Regions from separate parts of the Pseudomonas sp. LS2P72 genome, predicted to be linked through region 2. Evidence: riboswitches for the same ligand, from Rfam matches in the RefSeq annotation. Region 2 holds a riboswitch; the other holds the start of a gene.
The links. Region 2 has a riboswitch for cobalamin ahead of cobW (cobalamin biosynthesis protein CobW). Riboswitches for the same ligand answer to the same signal wherever they lie in the genome.
Positions count from the first base shown of each region.

Region 1: it holds a riboswitch for cobalamin, as region 2 does, so the genes downstream of both, cobO (cob(I)yrinic acid a,c-diamide adenosyltransferase) here and cobW (cobalamin biosynthesis protein CobW) in region 2, are expected to answer to the same signal.

Region 1 is NZ_CM142708.1:2,347,629-2,354,179, forward strand. It holds gene ACYZUA_RS10890 (C40 family peptidase) at 1-272, shown strand, start outside; gene ACYZUA_RS10895 (C40 family peptidase) at 437-973, shown strand; gene ACYZUA_RS10900 (O-methyltransferase) at 988-1,641, shown strand; gene ACYZUA_RS10905 (PQQ-dependent sugar dehydrogenase) at 1,760-3,073, opposite strand; gene ACYZUA_RS10910 (hypothetical protein) at 3,142-3,726, opposite strand; cobalamin riboswitch at 3,881-4,111, shown strand; gene cobO (cob(I)yrinic acid a,c-diamide adenosyltransferase) at 4,193-4,804, shown strand; gene ACYZUA_RS10920 (cobyrinate a,c-diamide synthase) at 4,815-6,215, shown strand; gene bluB (5,6-dimethylbenzimidazole synthase) at 6,212-6,551, shown strand, end outside.
Region 2 is NZ_CM142708.1:3,217,078-3,223,628, forward strand. It holds gene nfuA (Fe-S biogenesis protein NfuA) at 1-398, shown strand, start outside; gene cobM (precorrin-4 C(11)-methyltransferase) at 575-1,321, opposite strand; gene ACYZUA_RS14825 (cobalamin biosynthesis protein) at 1,405-1,818, opposite strand; gene ACYZUA_RS14830 (CbtA family protein) at 1,815-2,522, opposite strand; gene ACYZUA_RS14835 (CbtB domain-containing protein) at 2,534-2,737, opposite strand; cobalamin riboswitch at 2,859-3,087, opposite strand; cobalamin riboswitch at 3,265-3,479, shown strand; gene cobW (cobalamin biosynthesis protein CobW) at 3,580-4,653, shown strand; gene cobN (cobaltochelatase subunit CobN) at 4,657-6,551, shown strand, end outside.

The sequences.
Region 1 (6,551 bases), 870 kb from region 2:
TGATCAACGTCGACGCTCCGCTGGTTTCTCGCAGCAAACTGGAGCCGGGCGACTTGTTGTTTTTCGCCACCAATGGCCGTCGCGGCCGTGTCAGTCACGCCGGTATCTACCTTGGTGACAACCAGTTTATCCATTCCAGCAGCCGTAAAAGCGGTGGTGTCCGGATCGATAGCCTGGGCGACAGCTACTGGAGCAAAACCTTCATCGAAGCCAAGCGCGCACTCGCGATGGCACCGACTGCGTCCCCGGCGATCGTCACGGCACGCAAGTAAGCGGACTTTTTGTAAGGTGAACTTAAAGTCTTACTTGAAGTTTGCCGCATAGCCGCTAGAATCCTGATCATTATTGATGGCAAACCGCCTGCGTCCTGCGCAGGCGGTTTTCTTTTCTGCGCCCCCTGCAGAAAAAGCCGCAGCCAGATCAGGATGCTCTGCATATGTCGACGTCGGCCCGCCTCGCAATCATGTTCTTCGCAGCGCTGCTCAGCGCCTGCGCCAGCCGTACACCACCCCCTGCGCCGGTGGTTCGCGCACCCATTGTTTTCGGTTCCTCCCAAGCCTTCTCCCCTGAAGCAGAAGACGTCTTGTTCCGCGCACTCGGCCTGGTGGGCACGCCGTATCGCTGGGGTGGCAACACGCCGGATTCGGGTTTCGATTGCAGCGGACTGATCGGTTATGTCTACCGTGACGTCGCCGGCATTTCTTTGCCGCGTACAACGCGCGAGATGATCAGCATGCAGGCGGCCAGTGTGGGCAAGGAAGGTCTGCAAACCGGTGACCTGATCTTCTTCGCCACCAATGGCGGTTCTCAGGTCAGTCACGCCGGGATCTACGTCGGCGAAGGTCGCTTCGTCCATGCGCCGGCCACCGGCGGCACGGTGAAGCTCGACAGCTTGTCCAAAGCTTACTGGCAGAAAGCCTATCTGAGCGCCAAGCGCGTTTTGCAACCTGAGCACCTGGCGCATAACCCATAGTTCGCGAGGTTGTCATGACCGCCCGCACACTCAATCTCGACGATTCCCTGTATCAATACCTGCTCGACGTTTCCCTGCGCGAAACGCCGTTGCTCAAGCGTTTACGTGACGAAACCCAGGCGCTGCCCATGGCTCGCTGGCAGGTGGCGCCCGAGCAAGGTCAGTTCCTCGCGCTGTTGGTGAAGCTCACCGGCGCCAAGCGTCTGCTGGAAGTGGGCACCTTTACCGGTTACAGCGCCTTGTGCATGGCGGCTGCATTGCCGGATGACGGTTTGCTGATCTGCTGTGACATACCCGGCGACTACAACGCCACCGCGCGCCGTTACTGGCAGGAGGCGGGGCTTGCCGGGCGGATCGATCTGCGTCTGGCGCCCGCGCTGGAAACCCTGGCTCAGCTGGATCAGCAAGCGCCATTCGACCTGATCTTCATCGATGCCGATAAAGCCAACTACCCACGCTATCTGGAGCACGCATTGCGTCTGCTGCGCGTCGGCGGGCTGGCGGTGTTTGATAACACGCTGTGGAGCGGACGGGTGCTTGAGACCAATCCCGAGAGCGAAGACACCCGAGCCATCCAGGCGCTTAATCGCGCCTTGAAGGATGACTCGCGTGTGGATCTGTCGTTGTTGCCGTTGGGTGATGGGTTGACGCTCTGTCGCAAGCGCTAAATGCGGTCCTTGTGGGAGCGAGCCTGCTCGCGAAAAGCGGTGGGTCAGGCAAATTCAATGTCGAATGTGCCGGCCTCATCGCGAGCAGGCTCGCTCCCACAGTTGATGTGTATTGCAGTTATTGAGCCGCCGACACGCGCCACACCTTGTTGCCCACGTCATCCGCCACCAACAAATCACCCTGCTGATCAATCACCACGCCCACCGGCCGGCCCATGGCTTTTTCCTCGTTGTTGAGGAAACCGGTGAGCACATCAATCGGCTGTCCGATCGGTTTCCCTGCGCTGAACGGTACGAAAATCACTTTGTAGCCACTGTGCGGTTTACGGTTCCATGAGCCATGCTGGCCGATGAATGCGCCTTCCTTGAATTGCGCCGGCAGTCTGTTGCCTTCAGCGAACGTCAGGCCCAACGATGCGGTATGCGGGCCGACCGCGTAGTCCGGCGCGATGGCCTTGGCCACCAGGTCGGGGTTTTGCGGTTCGACGCGGATGTCGACGTGCTGGCCGTAATAACTGTAAGGCCAGCCGTAAAACCCGCCGTCCTTCACTGACGTGATGTAGTCCGGCACCAGATCACTGCCGATCTCGTCACGCTCGTTGACCGCCGTCCACAGTGCGCCGCTCCGCGGTTCCCAGGCCAGGCCGTTCGGGTTACGAATCCCCGAGGCGAAGATGCGATGGTTGCCGGTGGCGCGATCCACTTCCCAGATCGCTGCGCGACCTTCTTCCATGTCCATGCCGTTTTCGGCCACGTTGCTGTTGGAGCCCACTGTGACGTACAGCTTGCTGCCGTCCTTGCTGGCGATGACGTTTTTGGTCCAGTGGTGATTCAGCGTTCCGCCCGGCAGGTCGATCACCTTCATCGGTTGTGACTTGATCGCCGTCTCGCCGTTTTCATAGTGGAAGCGCAGCAGGCGGTCCGTGTCGGCGACGTACAGGTCATTGCCGACCAAGGTCATGCCGAAGGGTGAGTTGAGGTTTTCCAGGAACACCGTGCGGGTTTCGGCGATGCCGTCGTGGTCCTTGTCCCGCAGCAGCGTGATGCGGTTCGGGCTCGGTACGCCGGCACCGGCGCGGCCCATGACTTTGCCCATGACCCAGCCGCGAATGCCTTTGCCGTCATCGGGTTTGGGTGGTGCGTTGGTTTCGGCGACCAGCACGTCGCCGTTGGGCAGCACGTAGAGCCAACGCGGGTGATCGAGACCTTCGGCAAAAGCCGCCACCTGAGTCCCTGTCGCGGCGATCGGTTTCGCGCCGTCCGGCCAGCCGATCGCCGGGGCGATGTTCACTGTCGGGATCAGGGTTTTGTTCGGTTCTGGCAGCTTGGGTGACGGGCCGTAGCCGTCGGTGACTTGCAGCCTGGCGGTTTCACCACAGGCGGCAAGTCCTCCGGCGAGCGCGATGACGAGGACGAGCTGGGGCTTGCGCATGCTGATCTTCCCTATGAATGCATTGACCTGATCAATAGAGAAGCGCAGATGCGCGATGGTTCAACCGCTCAGCCGCGGGCTTCCTTGAACAGCACGGCAATGCCGGGGTGATAGTTGCCGGCTTCGTTGCGCAACTTGCGATAGGCATAGGGGAAGTACCAGGCGACCGCGCAGGTGTGTTCCTTTTGCAGGTCGTCGACCATGTCCTGGAGTTCTTCCGGGGTGGCGCTTTGTTGGGCTTTTTGCGGGGCGACGAACAGGCAACCGAGTTTCAGGTCGCTGGCGTAGCTGATGCGCTTGGCGTCGCAGGTAATGTCCTGCAAGGCTTGGGTCAGGTTCAGGCTGTTGACGCGGGGCCAGCGCTGGGTCGCCTGAACGTAAGCGCGTTCTTCGCTGGCCGCGATAAACAGGTCGGCGCGGCCATTGCGTTCGCCTTCTTCGGTCTGCTTACGGGTCGGTGTTTGTTGCAGCGTGACCATTTCCGCCATCCAGGCCGCGGCGGAAAGCAGGCTCAGGTTGGCTTTTTCGTCGAACCAGTAAGGCGTGTCGTTATCGCCGCGCACGGCGTTGTAGCGGTCGATACAGTCAAACCAGCGTTCCAGCACCGGGCGCAGGAATTCCAGCTTCGGATTGCTGATGATCATGCCTTGCATGTGGCTCACCCTTGTTATTGTGTTGTGAGGCTGTGGCTCTTTGATATCACTGCGGGGAGTGTGGCACAAGATTGGCGTCAGATAATTGATCGACGGCAGTTAATCGCTCGCAGGCCGCCCGTCTTCAATTGACGCTCCATCCCCAACCCTCTAACCTTCGCGGCTTGTTTCAGGTGCTCTGTGACCTTGGTCGACAGAGTGAAACAGGGAAGCCGGTGAGTGATTCTCTTCAAGCGACGAAGAGCCATGATCCCGGCGCTGCCCCCGCAACGGTAAATGAGTGAAAGCTGCGCCTTGAGCCACTGTGTCGTATGACATGGGAAGGCGCGCAGTCAGGCCAACGCCGCTCATGAGCCCGGAGACCGGCCTGATCCATCCAGCGGCATCACGGTGGGCGATGCCAGGCTTTTTGCCGTCTATTCTTGTGCCTGCCCGCCGTTATCCAGCCTCAACGGAGAGCTCCCCCATGACTGATACCCCCGATCGTGACGAACGTCATCTGGCGCGCATGCTGCGCAAAAAAGCCGTGATCGACGAACGCATCGCCAATTCCCCGAATGAATGTGGCCTGCTGCTGGTGCTGACCGGCAACGGCAAAGGCAAAAGCAGCTCGGCCTTCGGCATGCTCGCCCGGTCCATGGGCCATGGCATGCAGTGTGGCGTGGTGCAGTTCATCAAGGGGCGCAGCAGCACCGGCGAAGAACTGTTCTTCCGGCGCTTCCCGGAACAGGTGCGTTTTCATGTGATGGGCGAGGGCTTCACCTGGGAAACCCAGGATCGCCAGCGTGACATCGCCGCCGCTGAAGCCGCGTGGGCGGTGTCGCGCGAATTGCTGCGTGATCCGTCGATCGGCCTGGTGGTGCTGGATGAATTGAACATCGCGCTCAAGCACGGTTATCTGGATCTCGATCAAGTGCTCAGCGACTTGCAGGCCCGTCCGCCGATGCAGCATGTGGTGGTGACCGGTCGCGGCGCCAAGCCGGAGATGATCGAACTGGCCGACACCGTCACCGAAATGGGCGTGATCAAGCATGCGTTCCAGGCCGGGATCAAAGCGCAAAAAGGCGTTGAGTTGTGAGCTGCACTTTATGAATAGCCATCGTCAATGCCCGGCGGTACTGATTGCCGCGCCGGCCTCCGGTCAGGGCAAGACCACCGTCACCGCTGCGCTGGCCCGTTTGCATCGCAATCAGGGACGCAAAGTGCGCGTGTTCAAATGCGGCCCGGACTTCCTCGATCCGATGATTCTCGAGCGCGCCAGCGGTGCGCCGGTGTATCAACTGGACATGTGGATGGTCGGCGAACAGGAAAGTCGTCGCCTGTTGTGGGAAGCCGCTGGCGAAGCCGATCTGATCCTCATCGAAGGTGTCATGGGGTTGTTCGACGGTACGCCGTCCAGCGCTGATCTGGCGCGGCATTTCGGTGTGCCGGTGCTCGGCGTGATCGACGGCACCGCCATGGCCCAGACCTTTGGCGCACTGGCGTTGGGGCTGGCGCGCTATCAGCCGGACTTGCCGTTTGCCGGAGTGTTGGCCAACCGCGTCGGTACCCTGCGTCACGCGCAATTACTGGAAGGCAGCCTCACTGAAGGCTTGCGCTGGTACGGCGCCTTGTCCCGGGAAACCGGGATCGAATTGCCGAGTCGGCATCTCGGGCTGGTTCAGGCCAGTGAGTTGAACGATCTTGATCTGCGCCTCGATGCGGCGGCCGATGCGCTGGCCAGCAGTTGCGAGGTCGCGCTGCCACCGGCGGTGGAATTCGCCGCCCCCGATGTGATCGCTACAGAACCGTTGCTGGCCGGTGTGCGGATTGCCGTGGCCCGTGACGAGGCGTTTGCCTTCACCTACGGTGCCAGCCTGGATTTGCTGCGAGCCATGGGCGCCGAATTGTCGTTTTTCTCGCCGATCCGTGACACGCAATTGCCGCCGGCAGACAGCCTCTATCTGCCAGGCGGTTATCCCGAATTGCACCATGTGGCGCTGTCGCAAAACACTCTGATGCTGGACGCTATTCGCGCTCACCATGCGGGCGGCAAGCCGTTGTTGGCCGAGTGCGGCGGCATGCTGTATCTGCTTGATTCGTTGACCGATGTCGAGGGTACTCGTGCTGAACTGGTCGGCTTGCTGGCGGGGGACGCGGTGATGCAAAAGCGTCTGGCCGCGTTGGCGTTGCAGGCGGTCGAGTTGCCGGAAGGTTCGTTGCGCGGGCACACCTATCACCATTCGCTGACCAGTACCGAGCTTGAGCCGATTGCCCGTGGCCTGAGCCCGAACGGTGGGCGAGGGGCAGAGGCGGTTTATCGTGAAGGGCGGATGACCGCCTCTTATGTGCACTTTTATTTCCCGTCCAATCCCGCCGCTGTAGCCGCATTATTTGCGCCTGACCTTGAGGCCGCCATCGCGAGCAGGCTCACTCCCACAGAGGACTGCGTTTCTTCAGGCAGCACACCTTCCAATGTGGGAGCGAGCCTGCTCGCGAAGAGGCCATGACTGACAACGCATTCAGTCAGGCCGAACGCGAAGCGGTTTATCGGGCAATTGCCGAACGCCGCGACATGCGTCATTTCAGCGGTGGCACCGTCGAGCCCGAGTTACTGCGGCGCCTGCTCGAAGCCGCGCATCAGGCACCGAGTGTCGGCCTGATGCAGCCCTGGCGGTTCATCCGCATCAGTGATCGAGTGCTGCGCGGCAAGATCCAGTTACTGGTGGAAGAAGAACGCATCCGCACCGCCGAAGCCCTCGGCGAGCGCACCGACGAATTCATGAAGCTCAAGGTCGAAGGCATCAACGATTGCGCCGAGGTGCTGGTCGCCGCGCTGATGGACG
Region 2 (6,551 bases):
GCTTCACCGCCTACATCGACTCGTTCAGCGAAGCGTTCCTGGACGATGCGGTAGTCGACTACGCCACCGACCGCATGGGCGGGCAGCTCACCATCAAGGCGCCAAACGCCAAAGTACCGATGGTCAGCGCCGACAGCCCGGTCAACGAGCGTATCAACTATTACCTGCAAACCGAGATCAACCCGGGGCTGGCCAGCCACGGCGGTCAGGTCAGCCTGATTGATGTGGTCGAAGACGGCATCGCCGTGCTGAAGTTCGGCGGCGGTTGCCAGGGTTGCGGCCAGGCGGACGTCACCCTTCGCGAAGGCATCGAGCGCACCTTGCTCGAGCGCATTCCCGAGCTCAAGGGCGTTCGTGACGTCACCGACCACACGCAGAAAGAAAACGCCTACTACTGAGTAAGGTGTTCGCTGCAGACATAAAAAAACGGCGCCCCGTGAGCGCCGTTTTTTTATGGGTGAAATTCAATGGCCCCATCGTCGGAACGCCGCCCGGAGCAGGCTCGCTCCCACAGTTGATCGCATTCTAATGTGGGAGCGACGGTGCGACGATTCGACCTGCTCGCGAAGGGGATTTATGGGCGATAGAGATGCGCATGCCCCGCGCGATACAGCGACGACTCACTGAAGTGATCACTGCCCAACACTCGACCCACCAAAATCAACGCCGTGCGCCGAAATCCCTTGGCTTCAACCTTCGCGGCAATGTCTTCAAGCGTCCCCACTACCCAGTCCTGATCCGGCCAGGTCGCCCGGTGAATCACCGCGATCGGGCAGTTCGCGCCGTAATGCGGCAGCAATTCGGCCAGGATCTTCTCCAGATGATTGACCCCCAGGTGAATCGCCATGGTCGCCCCGTGCTGCGCCAGGCTGCCGAGCTCTTCGCCGGCGGGCATCGCGGTTTTGTCGGCATAGCGGGTCAGGATCACGCTTTGCGACACGTCGGGTAACGTCAGTTCCGCGCCCAAAAGCGCCGCGCAGGCCGCCGTGGCCGTGACGCCGGGAATGATTTCAAACGGGATGTCGAGTTCGCGCAGGTAGCGAATCTGCTCGCCAATTGCTCCGTAAAGACTCGGGTCGCCCGAGTGAACCCGGGCCACGTCCTGACCCTTGGTATGGGCGGATTTGATCAGCTCGATGATCTGTTCCAAGTGCAGTTCGGCGCTGTTGACCACCTGTTCGGCGCGATGGCCTTCCAGCACGGAGGCGGGCACCAGGGAGCCGGCATAGATGATCACCGGGCAGCTGCGAATCAGCCGTTGGCCTTTGACGGTGATCAGTTCCGGGTCGCCGGGACCTGCGCCAATGAAGTAGACGGTCATCGTCGGTTCCTGTGAGAAAAAGGGGCTGGGCAAGGCTTCAGATGAAGATTGCTCATGATCGAAGGCGAGGATTATTGGGGATTTTAGGCGGCGCCGGCCAATGCCAAGGTGGCCTGGGCATATTTTTGTCGTGAAATCAGCAATTTTGCCGGTGCCTGGGTCAGGTGTTCGGCCAGGGCCAGGGCGGCACTTTCCGCGACGCCGTAGCAGCCGGTGCGTTCGAACGCGATGTCCGAGCGGTGGCTGAGTTGCGGTTGATAGCCGGCCAGTTGTTCGCTGCTGAAATACTGCAATGGTAATGCAAGCTGTTCGGCCAACTCGATCAAGCCAGGTTCTTCGCGCTTCAGGTCGATGCTGGCCAGCGCCTTGATCTGGTGAAGTTCGATTTTATGAGCCTGTAACGCCTGATCGAGCAGCGCCCGCAGCGTGCTGACAGGGCAGCCGCGCTGGCAGCCCAGGCCGACCACTAACGTCGGCGCTGTGCTGATCTCAGTCATGCGTGGTATTGACCATCGCTTTTGCGACGGAACAACCAGGCACTGATCAGGCCCAGGGCCAGCCAGAACGCCACGTTGGTCAACTGCGAAGCGATTTTGAACTGAGTTTCCAGGGCTTGCGGAGCCAGCATCGAGTGGACTTCCGGTTGTGGTGCGCCGATCACGTGAGGAACGGCCAGGATTGCCACACCGAGCACTTTCATCAGCCAGTGACGGCTGAACACGATCAATGCGATGCCGACCGCGGTGGAGGCAGCCGTGCCGATCCACCAGATCTGCCGTTGCGCCAAATCAGCCGCGGCGGTGCCCGGCAGCTCAGGTGGCAGACCGAGGGTCGGTGCCAGCACGAACGTCGCGTAGCCGGCCAGGCCCCAAAGCAGGCCTTGGGAGGTTTTGGTCGGTGCGCGCAAGGTATAGAGGCCGGCCAGCATCAGGGCGAAACCAACCGCTACCACCAGGTTGCCGCCGGTAGTGGACAGCACACGCTGCCAGCCGTCTTCCGGTTCCCAGGCTTGCGCATCGTGGGTGTGAGCGGCGACAGCACCTGCGGCGTGTTCGTGAACTTCAACAGCGGCCGGCTCGGATTTTTCGAACGTCTCGGCCTGCAGAATCAGTGGCGCCACCCAGAAGCTTTGCAGCAGGGTCAGCAACAGGGCGGCCAGAAGCCCGGTGAACCCTGCGGTTTGCGCAATACGCTTGATCATGTCAGCAGGTCTCAATGGCACGGGAATGCAGCGCTGTGGCGGGTATCGTGAGCGGCGTTGTGCACCGCTTCGATGTGCGAGAAACCGGCGAAATACACAAGGCTGGCACCCAGGATCGACGCGCACAGGGCGACGGTCAGGCGTTGAGTCAGGGTATTGGTGGTGCTGGCGGTGCTTTTATCGGTGTTGCTGCCGGTGCTGCTGATGATCGACATGGCGCTTCCCTCTGGTCTGTCAGCGGGTGATTCAGGGCGCATGGAAGACCCCTGCGGGTCGGGCACGCAGAGGTTCAAACAGCGCCCGCCCACCGCGGGTTTGTTATTCAGTGATCGTAATGGTCACTTTGTGTTGCGGGCCGGTCTCCGGGCTCACGAGGGGCAGTGGCTTTCGCCTTGACCTGCAAGCATCACCTTCCCATGCCGAACTGCTGGCACAGTGGATCTGACGCTTCGCTCGCTTACCGTTGCGGGGGCAGCACCGGACTGACATGACTTTAGAGTAAAGCACATGATTCACCGGTTTCCCGTTTCACCCTGTGAAGGGCACCCGTAACAAGGCGTGTAGGAGAGCATGGGCGGGGGTTGGGCGTCAATTGGCAAGGGTTCTCAACTCGATACCTCAGTGCCTCAATCGCGGGCAAGCCTTGCTCCTACAGGACGGTGGCGCTCCTGTAGGAGCAAGGCTTGCCCGCGATAGCGTCCTGAGGGTCGGCACAAGACATTGACCCGCCCCCACACCATGCGTAGCCTTGCGCTTTCGAGGTTCTTCGGCGTCTGCCGAAGCTAAGAAGGGAACGCGGTCGATGCCGCGGCTGCCCCCGCAACTGTGAACGGTGATGTTCGCTGCCACGCCACTGCAAACCCTGTGCAACGGGTTCGCGGGAAGGCGCAGTGAATGCCAGGCCCACAAGCCCGGCACACCGTCAGCCAGGAGACCTGCCTCGACACAGATTCTCACTACAACCGGGCGGGGTGATCCGGTGGCGAACTCTTCCGCGCGCGCATCCGTCGCAGCGATTGTCGTCCCGTATGCCCGCCACCTTGCCAAAGGGCATCCGATGAAAACACTGGCCAAACTCCCCGTCACCATCGTTACCGGCTTCCTCGGCTCGGGCAAAACCACCTTGCTGCGGCACATGCTCGACAACGCTCAGGGCCGCCGCATTGCGGTGATCGTCAACGAGTTCGGCGAACTGGGCATCGACGGCGAAATCCTCAAGCAGTGCTCCATCGGTTGCACTGAAGAAGAAGCCAACGGCCGCGTCTACGAACTGGCCAACGGCTGCCTGTGCTGCACCGTTCAGGAAGAGTTCTTCCCGGTGATGCGCGAATTGGTCGCCCGTCGCGGCGACCTCGACCACATCCTCATCGAAACCTCGGGCCTGGCCCTGCCAAAACCGTTGGTGCAAGCCTTCCAGTGGCCAGAAATCCGCAGCGCCTGCACCGTTGATGCGGTGATCACCGTGGTCGACAGCCCAGCGGTCGCCGCCGGGACCTTCGCGGCTTTCCCGGACCAGGTCGATGCCCAGCGCAAACTCGACCCGAACCTGGACCACGAATCGCCGCTGCACGAGCTGTTCGCCGACCAACTGGCCAGCGCCGATCTGGTGATCCTCAACAAGGCCGACCTGATCAGCCCTGAAGACCTGGCCCGTGTACGTCTGGAGGTCGCTGAAGAACTGCCGCCAGCGGTGAAAGTCATCGAAGCCAGCAGCGGTCGCGTGCCACTGGACGTGCTGATCGGCCTCGGCGCCGGCTCCGAAGAACACATCGACAGCCGTCACAGCCATCACGATCACCACCATGAAGGTGAAGACGGCCATCACGATGAGCATGACCACGATGCCTTCGACTCCATCTCCATCGAACTGCCGCAAGCCGACGAAAGCCTGTTGCTGGACGCGCTGACCCAACTGGTGGTCCAGCACGGCATCCTGCGCGTCAAAGGTTTTGCGGCGATCCCGAACAAACCGATGCGCCTGCTGATCCAGGGCGTGGGCACACGTTTCGACAAGCACTTCGACCGTCAGTGGGGCGCCGACGAAGCGCGCACCACGCGTCTGGTGTTGATCGGTCAGGCGCTGGACGCCACGTTGCTTGAAGCGCAATTGCGCGCTGCGCTCAGCGTTTAAGCCATGCACCTGCTCAGGACCCAGCCCGGCGGTTTCGTTTCGGATGACAACATTGCCGACCTTGGACAAACCCCCGCCGAGCTGGTGATCCTGTGCAGCGGCGACTCCAGCCTGGCGCTGCTTGCCGAAGCGGCGCAGCAGTTGCCCGACGATTACCCGAGCGTGCGCCTGGCCAACCCGATGCAGGTGCAGAATCACGCCTCGGTTGATCTGTATGTCGACGAAGTGCTGCGCCACGCCAAGGTGATTCTGATTTCGCTGCACGGCGGTATCGCCTATTGGCGTTATGGCGTCGAGCAACTGGTGCAACTGTCGGAACGCGGTGTACAGCTGATTCTGGTGCCCGGCGATGACCGCCCGGACCCTGAACTCAGCGAGCTAAGCACGGTGGGCGCGGTAGACCGCGACCGGCTCTGGCAGTTTCTGCGTCAGGGCGGCATGAGCAATGCTCTGGATTTTTTCCGCTGCCTCGCCAATCGCTGGCTGGATCGCGACTACGCCTGGGCTGAGCCGCAAACCCTGCCGCGCACGGCGATTTACCATCCTCAAAAAAGCCCCGCTGAACTGAAGGATTGGCAGGCCGGCTGGCAGGCCGATCAGCCGGTGGCGGCGGTGCTGTTCTACCGCTCGCACTTGCAGGCGGCCAACACAGGCTTCATTGATGTTTTCTGCCAGCGGTTGCAGGCGGCGGGGTTGAACCCGTTGCCAATTGCAGTGGCCAGTTTGAAAGAACCCGGCTGCCTGACGGTGGTCGAGGACCTGTTGGACGAAGTCGAAGCTGGGGTGATTCTCAACACCACCGGTTTCGCTCAATCCAGCCCCGAAGCGCCGCACTTGCGACCGTTTCGCCGCAACATCCCGGTGATCCAGGCGATTTGCGCCCAGGACAACGAACCCGGTTGGCGCGCCAGCGAACAAGGCCTCGGTCCACGTGATCTGGCGATGCACATCGCGCTGCCGGAACTGGACGGGCGGATCATCAGCCGACCGATCAGCTTCAAAGACCTGGCCTGGCGCAGCGAGCGCAGCCAATCCGATGTGGTCTGCTATCGGCCACAACCGGAGCGCATGGATTTTGTCGCCGAACTGGCGCGACGCTGGATCGATCTGGCGCGAGTGCCCAACGCTGAAAAACGCATCGCCCTGATCCTCGCCAACTACCCGACCCGCGACGGGCGCATCGGCAACGGCGTTGGCCTCGACACCCCCGCGGCGGCGCTGAACATCCTTCGAGCGCTGCATAAAGAAGGTTATCCGCTGCCGGTCGAGCTGCCTGATAGCGGCACCGCGTTGATCCAGCAGTTACTTGGCGGCGTCAGCAACGACCTCGACACTCTCGACCAACGTCCGTGTCATCAAAGTCTGTCTATGGACGACTACCTGCTGATGTTCAACGCCTTGCCCGAGTCCAATCGGCAGGCCGTGCTGGAACGTTGGGGCTCGCCCGAAAGCGATCCGATGTGCCGTGGTGGGCGAATGATGATCGCCGGGCTGCGCTTTGGCCTGACCTTCGTCGGCATTCAACCGGCGCGCGGATATCAGGTGGACCCGAGCGCGGTGTATCACGACCCGGACCTGGTGCCGCCTCACGGTTACTTGGCGTTCTATTTCTGGTTGCGTAATACCTACGGCGCCCACGGCGTGATCCACGTCGGCAAGCACGGCAACCTCGAATGGCTCCCGGGTAAAGGCGTAGGGCTGTCGGAGCATTGCTGGCCGGATGCGCTGCTTGGGCCGTTGCCGAACATCTATCCATTCATCGTCAACGATCCGGGCGAGGGCGCCCAGGCCAAGCGCCGTACGCAGGCGGTGATCATCGATCACCTGATGCCGCCGCTGACCCGCGCCGAAACCTACGGCCCGTTGCGCAACCTCGAATTACTCGCCGACGAGTATTA